3 regions of the Bradyrhizobium sp. GW821-FHT12B03 genome follow, and region 2 is predicted to be linked to each of the others. Evidence: predicted binding sites of a transcription regulator. Region 2 holds the regulator's gene; each other region holds the start of a gene.
What was found. Region 2 encodes PhoB, which activates phosphate uptake and scavenging genes when phosphate is short. Its sites were predicted from a motif close to TGTCATNNANCTGTCAT; they were not measured.
Positions count from the first base shown of each region.

Region 1: the regulator PhoB is predicted to act here: its motif matches at 5,455-5,471, upstream of phnC (phosphonate ABC transporter ATP-binding protein).
Region 3: the regulator PhoB is predicted to act here: its motif matches at 3,257-3,273, upstream of AC1RUR_RS32130 (RNA degradosome polyphosphate kinase).

Region 1 is NZ_JBXAQU010000025.1:45,724-52,511, reverse strand. Features, by position in the region: gene phnH (phosphonate C-P lyase system protein PhnH) at 1-250, opposite strand, end outside; gene phnG (phosphonate C-P lyase system protein PhnG) at 255-719, opposite strand; gene phnF (phosphonate metabolism transcriptional regulator PhnF) at 838-1,569, shown strand; gene phnE (phosphonate ABC transporter, permease protein PhnE) at 1,729-2,577, opposite strand; gene phnE (phosphonate ABC transporter, permease protein PhnE) at 2,574-3,458, opposite strand; gene phnD (phosphonate ABC transporter substrate-binding protein) at 3,536-4,471, opposite strand; gene phnC (phosphonate ABC transporter ATP-binding protein) at 4,535-5,344, opposite strand; gene AC1RUR_RS33990 (transferase hexapeptide repeat family protein) at 5,529-6,191, shown strand; gene AC1RUR_RS33985 (alpha-D-ribose 1-methylphosphonate 5-triphosphate diphosphatase) at 6,188-6,788, shown strand, end outside.
Region 2 is NZ_JBXAQU010000004.1:222,396-229,183, reverse strand. Features, by position in the region: gene pstC (phosphate ABC transporter permease subunit PstC) at 1-802, shown strand, start outside; gene pstA (phosphate ABC transporter permease PstA) at 807-1,652, shown strand; gene pstB (phosphate ABC transporter ATP-binding protein PstB) at 1,649-2,470, shown strand; gene phoU (phosphate signaling complex protein PhoU) at 2,482-3,198, shown strand; gene phoB (phosphate regulon transcriptional regulator PhoB) at 3,221-3,928, shown strand; gene AC1RUR_RS10645 (GcrA family cell cycle regulator) at 4,148-4,657, opposite strand; gene AC1RUR_RS10640 (aspartate aminotransferase family protein) at 5,112-6,320, shown strand; gene argF (ornithine carbamoyltransferase) at 6,320-6,788, shown strand, end outside.
Region 3 is NZ_JBXAQU010000022.1:97,018-103,805, forward strand. Features, by position in the region: gene ppx (exopolyphosphatase) at 1-981, opposite strand, end outside; gene AC1RUR_RS32130 (RNA degradosome polyphosphate kinase) at 994-3,183, opposite strand; gene AC1RUR_RS32135 (P-loop NTPase family protein) at 3,320-3,997, opposite strand; gene AC1RUR_RS32140 (CDP-alcohol phosphatidyltransferase family protein) at 4,110-4,652, opposite strand; gene purM (phosphoribosylformylglycinamidine cyclo-ligase) at 4,808-5,881, shown strand; gene purN (phosphoribosylglycinamide formyltransferase) at 5,881-6,534, shown strand; gene AC1RUR_RS32155 (cold-shock protein) at 6,625-6,788, opposite strand, start outside.

The sequences.
Region 1 (6,788 bases), on a different contig from region 2:
ACTTGAGCCATTTCACGACGTCGGAACTCTCCGCCATCCGCGCATCCAGCCAAAGCGGCGTGTCGTGATCGAACAGCGTCAGGGCGATCGCGGCGGTGCCGCGCATCATCGTATCTGGCGCTCCCGCCATCGGCACGATGCGCTGGACCGAGCCCGGCCGCGCCATCGCGTCCATGACCGAACGAAAGGTCGATTGCGCCGACAATACCTTGTCGACGAACCCCGGCGGCAGTTCCGCAATCGTGGTCATGATCTCACCCCTCACCGCGCACCATGGTGTAGAAATCAACCTTCGTCGCGGCGGTCTCTTCCGCCGCCTGCTTGCGCCTGACCATAAGCTGCTCGCGCAACGGTGCGATAACGTCACGCTCCACCGTTCCGCCAAAATCACGGGACTGCACCAACGCATCGCACAGGGCGATCAGCCGGGCCTTCTCATCGTTGCGTCCGAGCGTATAGCCGAAGCCGACCTCGCCGCTCGCAAGCCGCACCGCGGCCCGCGACACCGTGGCTTCGCCGAGGTTGAACGGCGCGCCGTCGCCGCCGACCCGGCCGCGCAGCATGACGAGGCCGTGTTCCGGCGCGCGCAGATCCTGATGGCCGGGCAGGGCGAGAGCGCGGAGGCGAGCGGCGATCTCGCCCGCCTCCGCGTGCGCCAGCACGGCCATCGCGGCCTTGCGCTGGGCTTGCTGGGTATTGTGCTGGGTCACCAAATTCACCGAACTTCCGACAGACCTTGCAGAATTGAAGTTGTCTATGATACTAGACAACTTGATACGCAAGCGCCATGACTGTTTCGTGACAAAGGTGTGATTTCCGGAGTAGGTTGCCGGCGATATGAGCATGCAGGACACCGCCTCCTCGGGCGTCGCGCTGTGGCGCCTCGTTGCCGACGGCATCGAGCGCGGCATCGCCGACGGCCGCTTTGCCGCCGGCGACAAATTGCCGGGCGAGATGGAAATCGCCGAAACCTATCGGGTGAACCGCCATACCGTGCGGCGCGCGCTGGCAGCGCTTGCCGAGCGCGGCATCGTGCGTGCCGAGCGCGGCAGCGGAACCTATGTCGAGGCGCAGCGCCTCGCTTATCCCTTGCGCTCGCGCACGCGGTTCTCCGAGATCGTCGGCGCGGATGGCCGCGAACCGCATGGCCGGCTGATCGAGGCGTCCGATGACGTCGCGACCCGTGAGCTCGCGCGCGAGCTGCGGCTGAAGGCCGGCGCGCCGCTGGTGCGGATCGAGGCGATCCGCCTCGCCGACCGCACGCCGATCTGCGTCTCCACCACCTGGCTGTCGGCGGAGTTGTTTCCCGGTGCCGGCGACGTGTTTGCCGCGACGCGCTCGATGACGAAGCTGCTCGGGCATTATGGTGTCCGCGACTATCGCCGCGGCGCGACCCGGATCACCGCCGGCATCGTCGACGCAACCGACGCCGCGCGGCTCGATCTGCCGCTGGGACGGCCGATTCTGGTGGTCGATGCGACCGATCACGATCTCGACGGTAGGCCGCTGATGACGAAGCACTCGCGGTTTGCAGCCGAGCGTGTGGAGTTTCTGGTGGAGAACGGGTGAGCGGGCGACCACGCAGGGCTCGTAGGGTGGGCAAAGGCGCACTTGCGCCGTGCCCACCATCTCACCGAGATATCTAAACAGCAGTGGTGGGCACGCTTCCGCCTTCGCTCTTCGAGCTACGGCGGACAAGTCGCTTTACCCACCCTACGGCAGTTGCGATCAGGCGACAGCCCGCCTTCCAATAATGGCAAACCGCAGCTTGCCGGAAACAAAATCGATCGCGGCGACCGCGACCAAAATCATCAGGATCAGGAACGACACCCGCTGCCATTCCAGCACGCGGATCTGCTCGGCGAGTTGGAGGCCGATGCCGCCGGCGCCGACGATGCCGATGATGGTGGCCGAGCGCGTGTTGGACTCGATGAAATAGAGCACCTGGCCGGCGATCACGGGCAGGACCTGCGGCAGCAGGCCGAAGCGGATTTCATGCAGCGGGCTGCCGCCGGAGGCGCGAATGCCCTCGACCTGCTTCTGGTCGGCGCCCTCGATCGCCTCCGAGAACAGCTTGCCGAAGGCACCGAAATCCGACACGGCGATGGCGAGCACCCCGGCGAACGGCCCGAGCCCGACGACGTTGATCCACACCAGCGCCCAGATCAGCGTGTCGACGCCGCGGATCGAATCGAGGAAGCGCCTGATGGGAAAGCGCAGGATCTGCGAGGGGATGACGTTGCGCGCGGCCAGCAGGCTGACCGGAAGCGCGAACACCGCCGCCAGCGTCGTGCCGAGCAGCGCGATCGACAGCGTCTCGCCGAGCGCCTTCAGATAGACCGGCAGCGAGGTGCCGGGATCCGGTGGAATCATCATCATGCTGATCCAGCCGAGCTGGCTGAGGCCGGCGACGAAGCGCGACGGCGAGAAATCGAGATCGACGAGGCCGTAGACCAGGATCGCGAGCGCCGCGGCGATCGTCGCCGGCATCGCGAGCCGCGCCGAGGCGGGTCGGTTGAACACTTCGGGGTAGCGCGCGCGAAGCTGCGCCGTATCGACGTCCTGCAGCCGCGTCACGTCCGCGCCTCCTTGCCGAACAGGCGGCCGCGCAGCCAGCCGGTGCTGATGTCGATGATGAAGACGGTGACGATGATGGTGAGCAGGATGGCGCTGACGTCGGAGTAATAGAATTTTCGAATGGCGACGACGAGCTCCTGGCCGATGCCGCCGGCGCCGACGAAGCCCATCACCGAGGCTTCGCGGACGTTGATCTCGAAGCGCAGCAGCGCGTAGCTGGCATAGCCCGCGGTCACCTGCGGCAGGACGGCAAAGCGCATGCAGGCGAGCCAGCTCGCGCCGGTCGAGCGGATGCCTTCGACCGGCTTCATGTCGGCATTCTCGACGATCTCCGAGAACAGCTTTCCGAGCGCGCCGGTGGAATGGATCGCGATCGCCAGCACGCCGGCCATCGGCCCGAGCCCGAAAGCGATGACGAAGATCAGCGCGAAGACGATGCCCGGAACGGTGCGGGCGAATTCGAGCAGGCGCCGCACGGTGAAGCGCAGCCAGGGCGCGGGCGAGGTATTTTCCGCCGCGAAGAAGTTCAGGACAAAGGCGAGGACCGCGCCGATCAGCGTGCCGACATAGGAGATCAGCAGCGTCTCACCCAGCATCTTCAGCCATTTGCGCCAGCCCCACAGCCACTCGCCGACATCGGTCCAGACCCGCTGGCCGTTGTCGAGCGTGAGGATGCGATCGAAATAGCTGATGAAGTTGCCGAAATAGGTGAACAGCGTGCGCAAATTCACTTCGGCGCCGATCGCGGCAAGAACCAGCGCCGCCGCGAATATCGCAACTGATAACAGCAGGCGCAGCCGCTTGCGCGCGACCGCTTTGTCATAAGCGGCGTTCAGCGCGGCCAATTGCTGCTCGGGAAGGATCGAAACCGCGACGGTCATCTGGTCAGGAGAAGTGGCCGGTCATAAAGAGAAAGAGCCGGGTCCATCGACCCGGCTCCAGTGACGTCGCCCTGAGATCAGGACGCCTTCTTTTTGCGCAGCGCGTCGACGAACTTGATCAGCTCGATCGTGCCATCCCAGTCCTTGGTGGTGGCGTGATTAAAACCCTTCTTCTGGCCGTCCTGGAGGCGATCGAATGCCGCCTTGTCCTTGGCCGGCGCGTCGAAGAAGGCCTTCGCGATGGCCGCCTTGGCGTCGTCCGGCAGGTCGGAGTTGTAGGCGTAGGGACCGTTGATGATCGGTGCCGACTTGTGGATGATGCGGAAGTCGTCCTTCTTCATCGCCGAGCCGTCGGCATTCTTCAGCATGCCCTTGGTCAGCATCTGCGCCAGCGTCGAATCGTCGTCGGTGGTCCACTGGTTGGCCGCGACGTCGACCGTGCCCTGCGCCAGCGCCAGCATCGCGTTCTCGTGGCTGCCGGTGAAGACGACCTTGCTGAAATAGCCGTCGGCATCGGGGATGCCCATCTTGTCGAGCTCGAAGCGCGGCACGTTGTTGCCGGACGTCGAGTTGGGATCGACCAGGCCGAGGTTCTTGCCCTTGAGGTCGTCGATCTTCTTGTAGGCGCTGTTCGCCTTGACGAAGAACACCGAATAATAGCCGGTCGAGCCGTCGGCATTGATGTCGTTGGCGAAGGCGTCGGTCTTGACGCCGGTCAGGCGGGCGCGGGCAAACGACGCCGAGCCGTAGCTGGCGATGTGGATGTTGCCGGCGCGCTGGCCTTCGATGACGGCGGCGTAGTCGTTGGCGATGCGCAGCGTGACCTTCACGCCCAATTCCTTGGAGAGATAGCTCATGAACGGTGCCCAGCGCTCGGTGACGCCCGAGGCGTTCTCGGCCGGAACGACCGCAAAGGTCAGCTCGGGATATTTGGTTTTCCAGTCTTCGGCGAAAGCCGACGAGGTGAACGCGAGCGCGGCGGCGCCGGCGAGAACTAATCTGCGAGTAATCATGATACCCTCTTCATCGGTTGGGGTCGGTTGACGCAAAACTGGCAACAAAACAGATGGCCGCGCTCAGGCGGCGGCCGCCGTTCCGAGCGCCGGAATGCCCTCGGGCGCGGGGACAGGCGTTCCGCCCATCACGTCGGTGGCTTCGAGATCGTAGAGCTCGCGCGCGACACGATCGGTCAACTCGGCCGGCGCGCCGTCGAACACCACGCGGCCCTGCGCCATGCCGATCAGGCGATCGCAATAGCTGCGCGCCAGGTCGAGCGAATGCAGGTTACAGAGCACGGTGATGCCGAAATGCTTGTTGATGCGCAGCAGCGCGTCCATGACGATCTTGGTGTTGCGCGGGTCGAGCGAGGCGATCGGCTCGTCGGCGAGAATGATGTCGGGCTGCTGCACCAGCGCACGCGCGATCGCGACGCGCTGCTGCTGGCCGCCGGAGAGCTGGTCGGCGCGCTGGGCGGCGAGCGCTGCGATGTCGAACTGCTCGAGCGCGGACATCGCCAGCGCCTTGTCCTGCTCGGGCCAGACCTGCGACAGCGAGCGCCAGGCCGGCATCGTCGCAAGACGCCCCATCAGGACATTGGTGAGAACGTCGAGCCGGCCGACCAGATTGAACTGCTGAAAGATCATGGCCGAGCGCGCGCGCCACTGCCGCAATTCCCTGCCGCGCAGCGCGGTAACGTCGAGGCCGTCGAACAGGATGCGGCCCTGCGTCGGCGTCGCGAGGCGGTTGATCATGCGCAGCATGGTCGACTTACCGGCGCCGGAGCGCCCGATCACACCGACGAAGCCGCCGGGGGAGATTTGAAAAGAAGCGTCGTCCACCGCGGCTTTTGCGCCAAAGCGGCACGTCAGACCTTCAACCACCAGCATGCAGGGCTCCAGAGTAGCTGGGACCCACCGCTAACGCCGACGCTTGACACTTGTGTGACAAGCTCGCTGCGGTGCGGCGATCCAACACACCTCGTCCCCTGCTCATCCCCTGTCATCGCCGCGTCATGATGATGTCATCAAGCCGCTCGAAGAGGAGCGCCTGCCCTCACGCTTCGGATGCAACATGGCCGCCAAAATTCTTTCGGTCCAGCCGACCATAGATCCCTCGGCCAAGCTGCATGAGACCAGGCTCGGCGCCTATACCGAGGTCGGTGCGCGCACGATCTTGCATGAAGTTACGATGGGCGATTACTCCTATGTCGTGAACGATTCACAGATCACCTACGCGACGATCGGGAAGTTCTGCTCGATCGCGGCGATGACGCGCATCAATCCGGGCAATCATCCGATGCAGCGCGCGACGCAGGCGCATTTCACTTATCGTTCGAGTGCCTACTTCCCGGGCGAGAGCGACGACACCGACTTCTTCGACTGGCGGCGCCAGCATCACGTTCATATCGGCCATGACGTCTGGATCGGCCATGGCGCGATCGTGCTGCCGGGCCGCAACATCGGCACCGGCGCGGTGATCGCGGCCGGCGCCATCGTCACCAAGGACGTGCCGGCCTACAGCATCGTCGCCGGCAATCCGGCGCGCATCGTGCGGCGGCGTTTCTCCGAAGAGGTCGCCGGACGACTTGCAAGGCTCGCCTGGTGGGACTGGGATCACGACAAATTGCGTGAAGCCCTGCCCGATTTCCGCAAGCTCGGGATTGAAGATTTTCTCGCGACATATGAAGCACGGACAGGCTCCCCTCGCAGCAACAAACGAAACGAGGTCGCGTGACAGAGATCTTTCTTGAAGGCGGCCGTGCCCTGATCGGCTCGGAGATCGTCGAGACTTCACTGAGCGTATCAGGAACAGACATTGCGCAGGTCGATGCGTCTCGCGACCGCGCGCGGCTGGCGATCGATGCGCGCAATCTGCTGGTGCTGCCCGGCATCGTCGATCTGCATGGCGATGCCTTCGAGCGGCAGATGATGCCCCGCGCCGGCGTCGACTTCCCGATCGACGTCGCGCTCGCCGACAGCGACCGCCAGGCGATCAGCAACGGCATCACCACCGTGTTCCACGCCACGACCTGTTCGTGGGAGCCGGGCCTGCGCAGCGCCGACAATGCGCGCGGCCTGATGGAAGCGATCGAGCGGCAGCGTCCGCAATTCGCCGCCGACACCCGCTTCCATCTGCGGCACGAGACCTACAATCTCGACGCCGAGGCCGAGATCAGCCAGTGGCTCTCTGAGGGCCGCGTCGACCTGTTCGCCTTCAACGACCACATGGACGGTACCGTCGCCGACATGACCAAGCCGCGCAAGCGCAACCGCATGGTGGAGCGCACCGGCCTGTCGAGCGAAGAGTTCGACAGACTGGTCGCGCATATCG
Region 2 (6,788 bases):
CGGCCTCACCTTCCTGTGGACGCAGCGCTGGGCGCCGTCGGCGGATCCGCCCGTGCTCGGCGCGCTCGGACCGATGTACGGCACGCTCGTCACCTCCTTCATCGCGATGCTGATCGCCATTCCCGTGGGTCTCGGCATTGCGATCTTTCTCACCGAGCTCTGTCCGCAATGGCTGCGCCGTCCGATCGGCATGGCGATCGAGCTGCTCGCCGGCATTCCCTCGATCATCTACGGCATGTGGGGCTTCTTCGTGCTGGGGCCGTTCCTGGCCAACACGTTCCAGCCCCTCATGATCAAGATTTTCGACGGCGTTCCTGTGCTGGGCGCGATCTTCGCGGGTCCCCCGTCCTATCTGAGCCTCTTCAACGCCGCGCTGATCCTCGCCATCATGGTGCTGCCCTTCATCACCTCGATCTCGGTCGACGTGTTCAAGACGGTGCCGCCGGTGCTGAAGGAAGCCGCCTACGGCGTCGGCTGCACCACCTGGGAAGTCGTCCGCAGCGTGGTCATCCCCTACACCCGCGTCGGCGTCATCGGCGGCGTCATGCTGGCGCTGGGTCGCGCGCTCGGCGAGACCATGGCGGTGACCTTCATTATCGGCAACTCGTTCCGGATCTCCTCCTCGATCTTCGCGCCGGGCACCACGATCTCGGCGGCGATCGCATCCGAATTCGCCGAGAGCGACGGCCTGCACCAGTCCGGCCTGATTCTGCTCGGCCTCTTGCTGTTCGTGCTGACGTTCTTCGTGCTCGCGGCAGCGCGGCTGATGCTGATGCGGCTGGAAAAGAAGGCGGGGAACTAGCGCCATGAACCCGATCTATGCACGCCGTCGCCGCAAGGACTTCGTCATCCGTGGACTCTGCATGGCCGCCGCCGCCTTCGGCGTCACCTGGCTTGCGCTGATCCTGATCACGCTGCTCTACAACGGCATCGCCGGCCTGAACCTGGAGCTCTTCGTCGCGGACACGCCGCCGCCGGGCTCGACCGAAGGCGGCCTGCGCAACGCCATCGTCGGTTCGATGATCATGACCGTGCTCGGCGTCGGCATCGGCGCGCCGCTCGGCCTGTTCGCCGGCACCTATCTCGCCGAGTACGGCCGCAACGACAAGCTGACCTCGGTGATCCGCTTCATCAACGACATCCTGCTCTCGGCGCCCTCGATCATCATCGGCCTGTTCATCTACGGCGCAGTGGTGGTGCCGATGCGCGGCTTTTCGGCGATCGCAGGCTCGCTCGCACTCGCCGTCATCGTCATTCCGGTGGTGCTGCGCACCACCGAGGACATGCTGCTGCTGGTGCCGAACGCGCTGCGCGAGGCGGCCTCCGCGCTCGGCCTGCCGCGCTCGCTGGTGATCAAGCGCATCGCCTATCGTGCTGCCCGATCGGGTCTCATCACCGGCGTGCTGCTCGCGACCGCCCGCGTCGCCGGCGAGACCGCGCCGCTGCTCTTCACCGCGCTGTCGAACCAGTTCTTCAGCCTCGGCCTGAACAAGACGATGGCGAACCTGCCGGTCACCATCAACAACTTCGTCCAGAGCCCCTATGCCTATTGGAAGCAGCTCGCCTGGAGCGGCGCGCTGCTGATCACGATTACCGTGCTTGCCCTGAACATTGGCGCGCGCATCCTTGGCGCCGAGAGGACCGCAAAATGAGTGAGCTTTCCGTATCGATGAGCGCGGCTGGTGGTTTGCCGCAGGCAGCGGTATTGCCCGAGGCCCCCGCCAAGGTGACGGTGCGCAACCTCAACTTCTATTACGGCGAGCACCACGCGCTGAAGAACATCAACCTGACGCTCGGCACCAACCGCGTCACCGCGTTCATCGGCCCGTCCGGCTGCGGCAAGTCGACCCTGCTGCGCATCTTCAACCGGATGTACGACCTCTATCCGGGCCAGCGCGCCACCGGCCAGCTGATGCTCGACCAGACCAACATCCTCGACGGCAAGCTCGACCTCAACCTGCTGCGCGCCCGCGTCGGCATGGTGTTCCAGAAGCCGACGCCGTTCCCGATGACGATCTACGAGAACATCGCCTTCGGCATCCGCCTCTATGAGAAGATCTCGAAGTCCGAGATGGACGGTCGCGTCGAGAAGGCGCTGCGCGGCGGCGCGCTGTGGAACGAGGTCAAGGACAAGCTCAACGCCTCCGGCCTGTCGCTCTCCGGCGGCCAGCAGCAGCGTCTCTGCATCGCCCGTACCGTGGCGGTGCGGCCTGAAGTGATCCTGTTCGACGAGCCCTGCTCGGCGCTCGACCCGATCTCGACCGCCAAGGTCGAGGAGCTGATCCAGGAACTGTCCGAGAACTACACGATCGCGATCGTCACCCACAACATGCAGCAGGCGGCCCGCGTCTCCGACAAGACTGCCTTCATGTATCTCGGCGAGCTGATCGAGTTCGACGACACCAGCAAGATCTTCACGTCGCCGAGCGATCGGCGCACGCAGGATTACATCACCGGCCGGTTCGGCTGAGGAGACGGGACATGGGTTCTGAACATACCGCAAAGGCCTTCGACACCGACCTCCAGGAACTCACCCGGCTGGTCGCCGAGATGGGCGGGATTGCCGAGCGCATGATCGTCGATTCCGTCGACGCGCTGATCCGCCGCGACGTCCCGCTCGGCCAGCGCGTCGTCGCCACCGACACCGAGCTCGACGCGCTGCAGAAGCGCATCGAGGAGCGCGCCGTGCTCACCATCGCCCGCCGCCAGCCGATGGCGGTCGATCTGCGCGAGATCGTCGGCGCCATGCGCGTTGCGACCGATCTCGAGCGCATCGGCGACCTCGCCAAGAACATGGGCAAGCGCGTCGCGGCGCTGGAGACGGACTTCCATCCGCTCAAGCTGTTCCGCGGCCTGGAGCACATGACCGACCTCGTGCAGCAGCAGGTCAAGTCGGTGCTGGACGCCTATGCCGCGCACGATCTGCCGGCGGCGATGGCGGTGTGGAAGGGCGACGAGGAAGTCGACGCCATCTGCACCTCGCTGTTCCGCGAGCTCCTCACCTACATGATGGAGGATCCGCGCAACATCTCGTTCTGCATCCATCTGATGTTCTGCGCCAAGAACATCGAGCGGATCGGCGACCACGCCACCAACATCGCCGAGACCGTGTTCTACATGATCGAGGGCCAGGCGATCACCGACAAGCGGCCGAAGGGCGACATGACGACCTTCGCCACGACGGTCCCGAATACCTGAAGACGCAAGGAGCGACGACACCATGGGCGCACGCATTATGGTGGTTGAGGACGAGGAAGCTCTCACCGAGCTTCTCCGCTACAACCTCGAAGGCGACGGCTATGACGTCGAGACGGTGATGCGCGGCGACGACGCCGACACCCGCCTCAAGGAGCACATCCCCGATCTGATCGTGCTGGACTGGATGCTGCCGGGCCTGTCGGGCATCGAGCTGTGCCGGCGGCTGCGCACCCGGCCCGAGACCAAGCAGCTCCCGATCATCATGCTCACCGCGCGCGGCGAGGAGAGCGAGCGGGTGCGGGGTCTTGCGACCGGTGCCGACGATTACATCGTCAAGCCGTTCTCGGTGCCCGAGCTGCTGGCGCGCGTGAAGGGCCTCTTGCGGCGCGCAAGCCCGGAGCGGCTCGCCACGGTGCTCGCCTATGGCGACATCGAGCTCGACCGCGACAAGCGTCGCGTCGCGCGCTCCGGCCGGCCGATCGATCTCGGCCCGACCGAATATCGCCTGCTGGAGTTCTTCCTGGAGCATCCCGGCCGCGTGTTCTCGCGCGAGCAGCTGCTCGACAGCGTCTGGGGCCGCGACATCTATATCGACGAGCGCACCGTCGACGTTCACATCGGCCGTCTGCGCAAGCTGCTCAATCTCGGCCGCGAGCAGGACCCGATCCGCACGGTGCGCGGCGCGGGTTACGCGCTGGACGACCGTTTCGCGAAGGCGGAGCAGACGTAAGGTTTGCGAGTTGATTTAGCGGGCCGCAACCGCACTCTCCATGTCGTCCCGGCGAAGGCCGGGACCCATACCCACCGAACGTGGTTTGGCGAAGACGCGGAGTTGGCCTTTTGCTCAGCCATTGAACTCGGTGTTTATGGGTCCCGGCCTTCGCCGGGACGACATCGAGTTTGCAGGGCCGCCATTGCGGGACGGCCGTCACTTGATCTCAGCTCAAACTCACCGCGAGGGCTTCGCCGGCGCCCGCCGGCGGTCCGCCGCCGGTTGATACGCCACGCGCGAGTGCTGGGCGCAGTAGGGCAGGCCTGAGAGCGCCTTGCCGCCGCAGAAGAAGAAGTCCGGGCTCGAGGGATCGCCGACCGGCCAGTGGCAGGTCGCCTCGTTCAATTCCAGCAGCGACAGCCGCTGGCTCATCGGCACCACGTTGTCGTAGGTGACCGGTTCGGCCTCCACCTCGACCTCGAAGGCCTGCGCCAGCGCGGTGTTGCCGCGTGCGATCGGGCGGCTCACCCGCATCATGTGCTGTGCGGGACGCGCCTTGCGCGGCCGGGGAGCCGCCGATGAGGGGCTCTTGGCGCGGCCGGACAGGCCGAGCCTGTGCACCTTTCCGATCACGGCGTTGCGGGTCACATTGCCGAGCTCTGCTGCGATCTGGCTGGCCGATAATCCGGCCTCCCAGAGCTTTTTCAACTGCTCGACGCGATCGTCGGACCAGGTCAAAACCGTCATTGCACCCTTTCCCTCGCCGTGCGGCTGCCATCCTGGCGCCTCGCGGCGAATGCCTAAGCCTCGAAAAACCCGTGCCGTCAGAATCCCTTAAGGCTCGCCGGGCGCGCCGATAACGCCCGAACGTCTACGCCGGTACATGAGGACTTAGAGGATCAGAACCGCTGCACGAGATGTCGTATCTGACAAGCCAAACGCTACAATATGGCGTGACTCACGCGCAAGAGTCCGCCGACTCGCTTCCACATGTTCCGTGGCCAAAACCCCGCAAATTCGGCACCGCAAGACTACGGATTCAGCGTTTCGCGAGGCTTTCGGGCGGCATTGACACCCGTTCTACCCGGCATAAGATAGTGACGCGTGCCGCCCTTAAAAGGCGGCACGTTTCGTTTTCCGGGCCGGTCAGGGTGCGTTGCGCAATGCACGCTCATGCCGTCCGCAACATCAAGTGACCGTCATGACGAACAGCGCAGCGCCGCATTTGCTCCCCGTTTTCGCCAGGGCCGACCTCGGTTTCGAGCGCGGCGAGGGGTGCTGGCTGATTGCAACCAATGGCGATCGTTATCTCGATTTCACCTCGGGCGTGGCGGTGAACGCGCTCGGCCATGCCCATCCCGTGCTGGTCAAGGCCCTGCAGGAGCAGGCGACCAAGCTCTGGCACATGTCGAACCTGTTCCAGAGTCCGGACGGCGAAAAGCTCGCCGTGCGCCTGTGCAACGAGAGCTTTGCGGACTTCGTGTTCTTCTGCAATTCCGGCGCCGAAGCGCTGGAGGGTGTGATCAAGCTGGTCCGCCATCATCACTTCTCGAAGGGGCATCCGGAACGCTACCGCATCATCACCTTCGAAGGCGCCTTCCACGGTCGTACGCTGGCGACGCTGGCCGCGACGGGATCTGCAAAATATCTCGAAGGTTTCGGCCCGCCGATGGACGGTTTCGACCAGGTCCCGCATGGCGACCTCGAGGCCGTGAAGAAGGCGATCGGCCCGCAGACCGCGGGCATCCTGATCGAGCCGATCCAGGGTGAGGGCGGCGTGCGTTCGGCAACGCCCGCCTTCCTCAGGGCGTTGCGCCAGCTCTGCGACGAGAAGGGCCTGCTGCTCGCGTTCGACGAGGTGCAGACCGGCATGGGCCGCACTGGCGATCTGTTCGCGCATCGCCGCACCGGCGTCACACCTGACGTGATGTCGCTGGCCAAGGCGCTCGGCGGCGGCTTCCCGATCGGCGCGATACTGGCGACCGCGGATGCGGCTTCCGGCATGGGCCCCGGCTCGCACGGCTCGACCTTCGGCGGCAATCCGCTCGCGATCTCCGCGGCCAATGCTGTGCTCGACGTCATGCTCAAGCCCGGCTTCTTCGATCACGTCCAGAAGATGTCGCTGCTCCTCAAGCAGAAGCTCGCCTCCGTGATCGACCGTCACCCCGACGTTGTCAGCGAGGTGCGCGGCGAGGGCCTCCTGATCGGCATCAAGGCCGTCGTACCATCAGGCGATCTCGTCGCGGCACTGCGCGACCAGAAACTGCTCACGGTCGGCGCCGGCGACAACGTCGTGCGTTTCCTGCCACCTTTGATCGTCACCGAAGCCGAGATCGAGGACAGCGTCGGGCGGTTAGAGCGTGCCTGCGCCGCGATTTCGTCCAGTCAGACCAAGCGGGCGGCAAGCTGATGAGCAAGTCGCCCAATAAAGCACCGAAGCACTTCCTCGACATCAACGAGCTCCCGCTGTCGGAGCTCAAGAGCATGCTCGACGCCTCCACCGCCATGAAGGCGAAGCAGAAGGCGCATCAGCCGGTCAGGCCGCTCGAAGGCAAGACGCTGGCGATGATCTTCGAGCGCCCCTCGACGCGCACCCGCGTCTCGTTCGACGTCGCCATGCGCCAGCTCGGCGGCGAGCCGATCATGCTCACCGGCGCCGAGATGCAGCTCGGTCGCGGCGAGACCATCGCCGACACCGCGCGCGTGCTGTCGCGCTATGTCGATGCCATCATGATCCGCATTCTCAATCACGATGCGCTGCTCGAGCTTGCCGCCAACGCGACCGTGCCGGTCATCAACGGCCTGACGCGGCGCTCGCATCCCTGCCAGGTGATGGCCGACCTCATGACCTATCAGGAGCATCGCGGCCCGATCGAGG
Region 3 (6,788 bases), on a different contig from region 2:
GGCCGAGCGTGACAGCAGCTGGTTCAGCTCTTCCGCGGCGCAGATCAGGCCGTCCTTGTTGCGCTCGGACTCCGGCAGCTTCTCGTGCAGCAGCCCCTCGCGCACGCCGAAGGTCGAGAACACGATGGTCTTGGGCTTTGCCACGCGGATGATGTGCTCGAGCACCAGCGCCGCATAGGTGAGGAGCGGGCGGCGTGCGTCCGCGACGATCTCGATGTCGGCGAGCATGTTCGCGGCCGCTAGACGCCGGAGGCGACGCGAAAAGTCGAGTGCCTCGGCCGCGGAGATGGAATAGCCGTGCATCACCTGGAGCGGATAGCCGCTCTGGATGATGTGGATGCGCGCGAGCGCGCGCCAGGTGCCGCCGACGGCGTAGAAGGTACGGCCGCTACCCGCCTTGAGCTGCGGCACCTCGTCGAGCTCCTCGCGCACGATGCGGTCGGCGCGCTTGAGCGATTTGTGCGCGAGGTCCTGGAGTGCGAGGCCGCCGAGCGGCAGGGTCACGCCACTGCGCACGCTGTTCCTGCGCACGTCGATCAGTTCGAGCGAGCCGCCGCCGAGGTCGCCGACGATGCCGTCGGGATGGTGAATGCCGGAGATCACGCCGAGCGCCGACAGCCGCGCTTCGCGCGGGCCCGACAGGATCTCGATCTTGACGGCGCAGATGCGTTCGGCCTTCGCGATGAAGTCGGGGCCGTTGGAGGCGTCGCGGCAGGCGGCGGTCGCGATCGCGAACACGCGTCCGACCTGCATCACCCGGCACAGCGCGCGGAAGCGCTTGAGCGAGGTCAGCGCCTTGTCGACAGCGTCGGGCGCAAGCAGGCCCGTGCTCTGCACCTCGCGCCCGAGGCCGCACAGCGTCTTCTCGTTGAAGATCGGAATGAGGCTCCGCGTCAGCGCCTCGTAGACGACGAGGCGGACCGAGTTGGAACCGATGTCGATGACCGCGACGCTCGAGCCGCGCTTGCGCGGCCGAGTCACGTCGACGCCCGATCAGGATTGATGGCGTTCGTTCCGGCGCGTGAGACGGCGCGGCGAGGATTCCTTGAGCGACTTTCCACGGCCAGACAGACTCGGATTTGTCATGAAGTAGTTGTGGACGTTGAAAGGCTCCTCGCCCTTCGCGGCCTTCATACGCGTTGAGGACCCGTCCGGCAACAATTGCCAGCTCTGCTCGTTGTCCTTGAGATTCGCGACCATGATCTGTTCGAGAACCTGCTGATGCACCGTGGGATTTTGCAGCGGACACAGCACCTCGACACGGCGGTCGAGGTTGCGCGGCATCATGTCGGCCGAGGAGATATACACAGCCGCTTTTGCGCTCGGCAGGCCCTGGCCCATGCCGAAGCAGTAGATTCGGCCGTGTTCCAGGAAGCGTCCGATGATCGATTTGACGCGAATGTTCTCCGACAGGCCGGGAATGCCGGGCCGGAGGCAGCAGATGCCGCGCACCACGAGCTCGACCTGGACGCCGGCCTGTGAGGCCTCATACAGTGCGTCGATGATGTCGGGGTCGACCAGCGCGTTCATTTTCATCCAGACCGCGCCGGCGCGGCCGTGGCGGGCATGTGCGGTCTCGCCCTGGATGTGCTCGATGATGCGCTTGCGCAAGGTGAGCGGCGACACCGCCATCTTCTCCAGATCGCTCGGCGCGGCATAACCGGTGATGAAGTTGAAGACGCGCGCGGCGTCGCGGCCGATGGTCGGATCCGAGGTGAAGTAGGAGAGGTCCGTGTAGATGCGCGCCGTCACCGGGTGATAATTACCGGTGCCGGTATGGACGTAGGTCGTGAGGCTGCCGCCTTCGCGGCGTACCACCATCGAGAGTTTTGCGTGCGTCTTCAGCTCGAGAAAGCCGTAGACGACTTGCACGCCGGCGCGTTCGAGGTCGCGCGCCCAGCGGATATTGGCCTCCTCATCGAAGCGCGCCTTGAGCTCGATCAGCGCGGTGACGGACTTGCCCGCTTCGGCGGCTTCCGCGAGCGCGCGCACGATCGGCGAGTTGTTGGAGGTACGGTAGAGCGTCTGCTTGATCGCGACGACGTCGGGGTCGCGCGTTGCCTGCTGCAGGAACTGCACCACCACGTCGAAGGATTCGTAGGGGTGATGGACGACGAGGTCCTTCTGCCGGATCGCGGCAAAGATGTCGCCGCCATGCTCGCGCACGCGCTCGGGATGGCGGGGCACGTAAGGGGTGAATTCGAGGTCGGGCCGGTCGAGGCGGGTGAGCTGCGAGAGCTCGTTCATGGCGAGCACGCCGTCGACCAGGAATACCTCGTCGTCGGCGGCGGAGAGGGCATGCTGCACGAAGTTGCGCAGCTGCTCCGGCATCTTGGCGTCGATCTCGAGGCGGATTACCGATCCGCGGCGGCGGCGCTTCAGCGCGGTCTCGAACAGTCGGACGAGGTCCTCGGCCTCTTCCTCGATTTCGAGCTCGGAGTCGCGGAGGATGCGGAAGGCGCCCTGACCATGCAGATTGTAGCCGGGGAACAGGCGGTTGATGAACAGGGCGGTGGCCTGCTCCAGCGTGATCAGCCGCACCGTACCGTCGGCCGGCAGGCGGATGAAGCGGTCGATCTTGCCGGGCATGCGGATCAGCGCGTTCATCTGCTTGCCGTCGGCGGCGCGCGTGAGCTGGAGCGCGATGGTGAAGCCGAGGCTCGGAATGAACGGGAAGGGGTGGGCCGGGTCGATCGCGAGCGGTGTCAGCAGCGGGAACACGTTGTTGAGGAAGTATTCCTCGATCCAGGTCCGTTCCGCCTTGGTGACCTCCTTGCCGTCGACCAGCACGATGCCGACATCGGCCAGCGTGGCGCGCAGGTCGCGCCAGATCGCCTGCTGGTCGGACGCAAGCTGGGAGACGGTGCGGTTGATCAGCGCGAGCTGCTCGGACGGCGTCAGGCCGTCGGGGCTGCGTTCGGCAATGCCCTCGCGCACCTGGGCCTTGATGCCGGCGACGCGGACCATGAAGAACTCGTCGAGGTTATTCGCCGAAATCGACAGGAATCGCACCCGCTCCAGCACGGGGTGGTTGGGATTGACTGATTCCTCCAGGACGCGGCGGTTAAAATGCAGCCAGGAGAGTTCGCGGTTGATGAAGCGCTCGGGGCTCGAGGCGATCGCCGGCAATCCCTCTGGTTCCGTAGGTTTTTCTTTTGTTTCAACAACTTGCGCGGAGTCCATGAGAAGTCGGTCCATCCAGTTCGCCCCAATTTGCGACTTACGCGCAAAACCGGCCGGAGCATGTGTTAGTGCGATGACGTTTCGATGACATTGATGTTCCGCCGTTCCGCGCCGTCAAGCGATGTTGGGGGAAGGGTCAGGCATCCCGGAGCAGCTCGGCTGCCAGCGCCCGGGTGACCGGGCGGCCGAGCCGCAGGGCCTCGCTGTCGAGCAATTCCACGGCCTGGCGGGCGGCGGCCGAGGATCGCTCCAGGCGGGTGGCGAGATAGCTGACCACGTTCTCGTCGACGGTCAGCTGGCGGTCGGCGCAGAATTTGACGATCAGGCCACGGAACAGCTGATCGTCGGGGGGCAGCAGCGCGACGACAGGCACGGCGCGTAATCGCGAGCGCAGGTCGCTCAGCTCGATGTCGAGCGCTGCCGGCACCTCGCGTCCGGTGAACAGCACATAGGCTTCGTCCTCGCGGGCAAGGTTCATCAAATGGAAGAGGGCGCGCTCGTCAAAATCCTTCGCCTTGAGATCCTCGACCACCAGCGCACCGGTGGCGAGCGCACCCGGAACACCTGCGGCGGTCAGCGCATTGGCCGTGGTCGAGCGGGCGCCGGCCTCCTCGGCCCAGATCGCGGCGAGATGGCTCTTGCCGCTGCCTTCGGGGCCGGCCAGCCACATGATCCGGTTCGGCCATTCTGGCCAGCCGTCGATCAAGGCGAGGCCCGCCGCATTGGCAGGGCCTTCGAGGAAATTGTCCCGGCTGAGGCTCTCCGCATGCGGAAGCGAGAACGCCAATTGCCGGGGGTGAACGCGGCCTGCCACGCTTGGTTTGCTCCATGCCGGACGGCCGGCTTCGCTGAAGATTCGACTTCATCGAGCGCGACTTGGCCGATTGCAGGGCCGTTCCGCGCTCACGGTTGCGCCTGGTTGGCGCTCATTTGGCCTCGATCGTGCTCATGTGCCGCAGCCACTCGACGAGGTAGAGCGACACCGAGGAGAGCGTGAAGACCGTCACGAGGCCCATCAGGATCATATCATAGGGCGCTGGCTTGAAGCCGAAGGCAAGGGACGCGAGCACCAGAGCCGCGTAGGCGACCTGAGCCGCTGTGTTTAGCTTGGATACTTTCGACGGTTTCATCGCGACCGGCTTGTCGAACAGCCAGGACACGATCACCGCAGTGACGATCATGATGTCGCGCGACACCACCAGGATCACGATCCAGCGCGGGATGTCGCCCCAGACGCCGAGCGCGAGGTAGATCGAGACCAGCAGCGCCTTGTCGGCGAGCGGATCGAGCAGGGCGCCGAGCTCGCTCGTCATGTTGAAGCGCTTGGCCAGGAAGCCGTCGACGGCGTCGCTGATGCCGGCAATCAGGAAGACGGCGAACGCCACCTCCATTTGGCTCGACACGATGGCCCAGACGATGATCGGGACCAGCATGATGCGGCCCAGGGTAATGATGTTCGGAATACTCACGCGGCGCTTCCCGGCACCCGGCCTGACCTCGAATCCGGCCCGTTTGAAAGGCTGAACCCGTTGATATCTACATAGTATGGCGCCGAGCGCCATGCGAGCCATTGCGCGTCCCCGGAATTCGACGTAACCAGCCGCAAACCCACTGGAAATCGGGCATGACCGACCGCAAAAACGGCCTCACTTACGCCGATTCAGGCGTCGATATCGATGCGGGCAACCGCCTGGTCGATCTGATCAAGCCGATGGTGCGCGCCACCGCACGGCCCGGCGCCGACGCCGAGATCGGCGGCTTCGGCGGCCTGTTCGACCTCAAGGCGGCCGGCTTCAAGGACCCCGTCCTGGTCGCCGCCACCGACGGCGTCGGAACCAAGGTCAAGATCGCGATCGAGACCGGGCTGCATGGCGGGATCGGCATCGATCTTGTCGCCATGAGCGTCAACGACCTGGTGGTGCAGGGCGCCGAGCCGCTGTTCTTCCTCGACTATTTCGCCTGCGGCAAGCTCGATCCGGAGGCGACCGCCTCGATCGTCGCCGGTGTCGCCGAAGGCTGCCGCGAGTCCGGCTGCGCTTTGATTGGCGGCGAGACCGCCGAAATGCCCGGCCTCTACAAGGACGGCGACTACGACCTCGGCGGCTTTGCCGTCGGCGCCGCCGAGCGCGGTACGCTGTTGCCGCGCAAGGACATCGCCGCGGGCGACGCCGTGATCGGCCTCGCCTCGTCGGGCGTGCACTCCAACGGCTTCTCGCTGGTGCGCAAGATCGTGGAACAGTCCGGCCTCGGTTTCGAGGCGCAGGCGCCGTTCGCGCCGGTCATGACGCTCGGCGGCGCGCTACTGACGCCGACCAAGCTCTACGTCAAATCCTGCCTGCGGGCGATCCGCGAGACCGGCGCGGTGAAGGGGCTCGCCCACATTACGGGCGGCGGCTTCACCGACAACATTCCGCGCGTGCTGCCACAGAACCTTGGCGTCGGCATCGATCTGGCGCGCCTGCCGGTGCTGCCGGTGTTCAAATGGCTGGCCGCGCAGGCCGGCATCGCCGAGCTCGAAATGCTGCGCACCTTCAACTGCGGCATCGGCATGATCGCGATCGTCGAGCCGGACAAGGTCGACAAGGTGATCGAGGTCTTCACCGACGCCGGCGAGACCGTGGCGCAGCTCGGCAGCGTGATCCCGGCCGAGGGCGAGCACCGCGTCGTCTATAACGGCCACCTCGATCTGGCGCTGTGATGAAACGCCGCGTCGCCATCCTGATCTCGGGTCGCGGTTCCAACATGGCCGCGCTGATCAAGGCCGCCGCGGCCGCGGATTTTCCGGCGGAGATCTCGCTCGTGATCTCGAACAAGGCCGATGCGCTCGGGCTCGAACGGGCCAAGGCGGGCGGCGTGAACACGCTGGTGATCGAGAGCAAGCCGTTCGGCAAGGACCGCGCCGGTTTCGAGAAGGTGCTTCAGGCAGCCCTCGATCAGCACGGCATCGAGCTGATTTGCCTCGGTGGCTTCATGCGCCTGTTCACGGCCGAGTTCACAAAAGCCTGGTACGGGCGGATGCTCAACATCCATCCCTCGCTGCTGCCGTCGTTCCCCGGCCTCGACCCGCATGGCCAGGCCTTGCGCGCCGGCGTCAAACTGTCTGGCGCGACGGTGCACTTCGTGATCCCCGAGACCGATGCCGGCCCGATCGTGATGCAGGGCGCCGTTCCCGTCAGCGACAACGACACGGCGGATACGCTGTCGGAGCGCATCCTCGAAGTCGAGCACCGCATCTATCCCGAGGCGCTGCGGCTGCTTTCGACCGGCAAGGTCAAGATCGAGGGCGACGTCTGCAGGACGGAGGGAAGCGGTCCGTCGGAGAATTTTCTGGTTTCGCCGCTGGTGCGCTGACGCGCCGTCGCGTTTCGTCGTCCCAAACGAAATCCCCCGGCAGAGCCGGGGGCAACGTCATGATCTCTCGCTTGTCAGGCGCGAGAGAAGTCAGGAGACCTTGAGGTTCTCCGCGGATGATTTTCCGCGGTTCTCCACGAGGTCATATTCAACCACCTGGTTCTCATTGAGGGTGGAGAGTCCGGCGCGCTCGACGGCGGAGATGTGGACGAACACGTCCTTGTCGCTGCCGTTCGGCTTGATGAACCCATAGC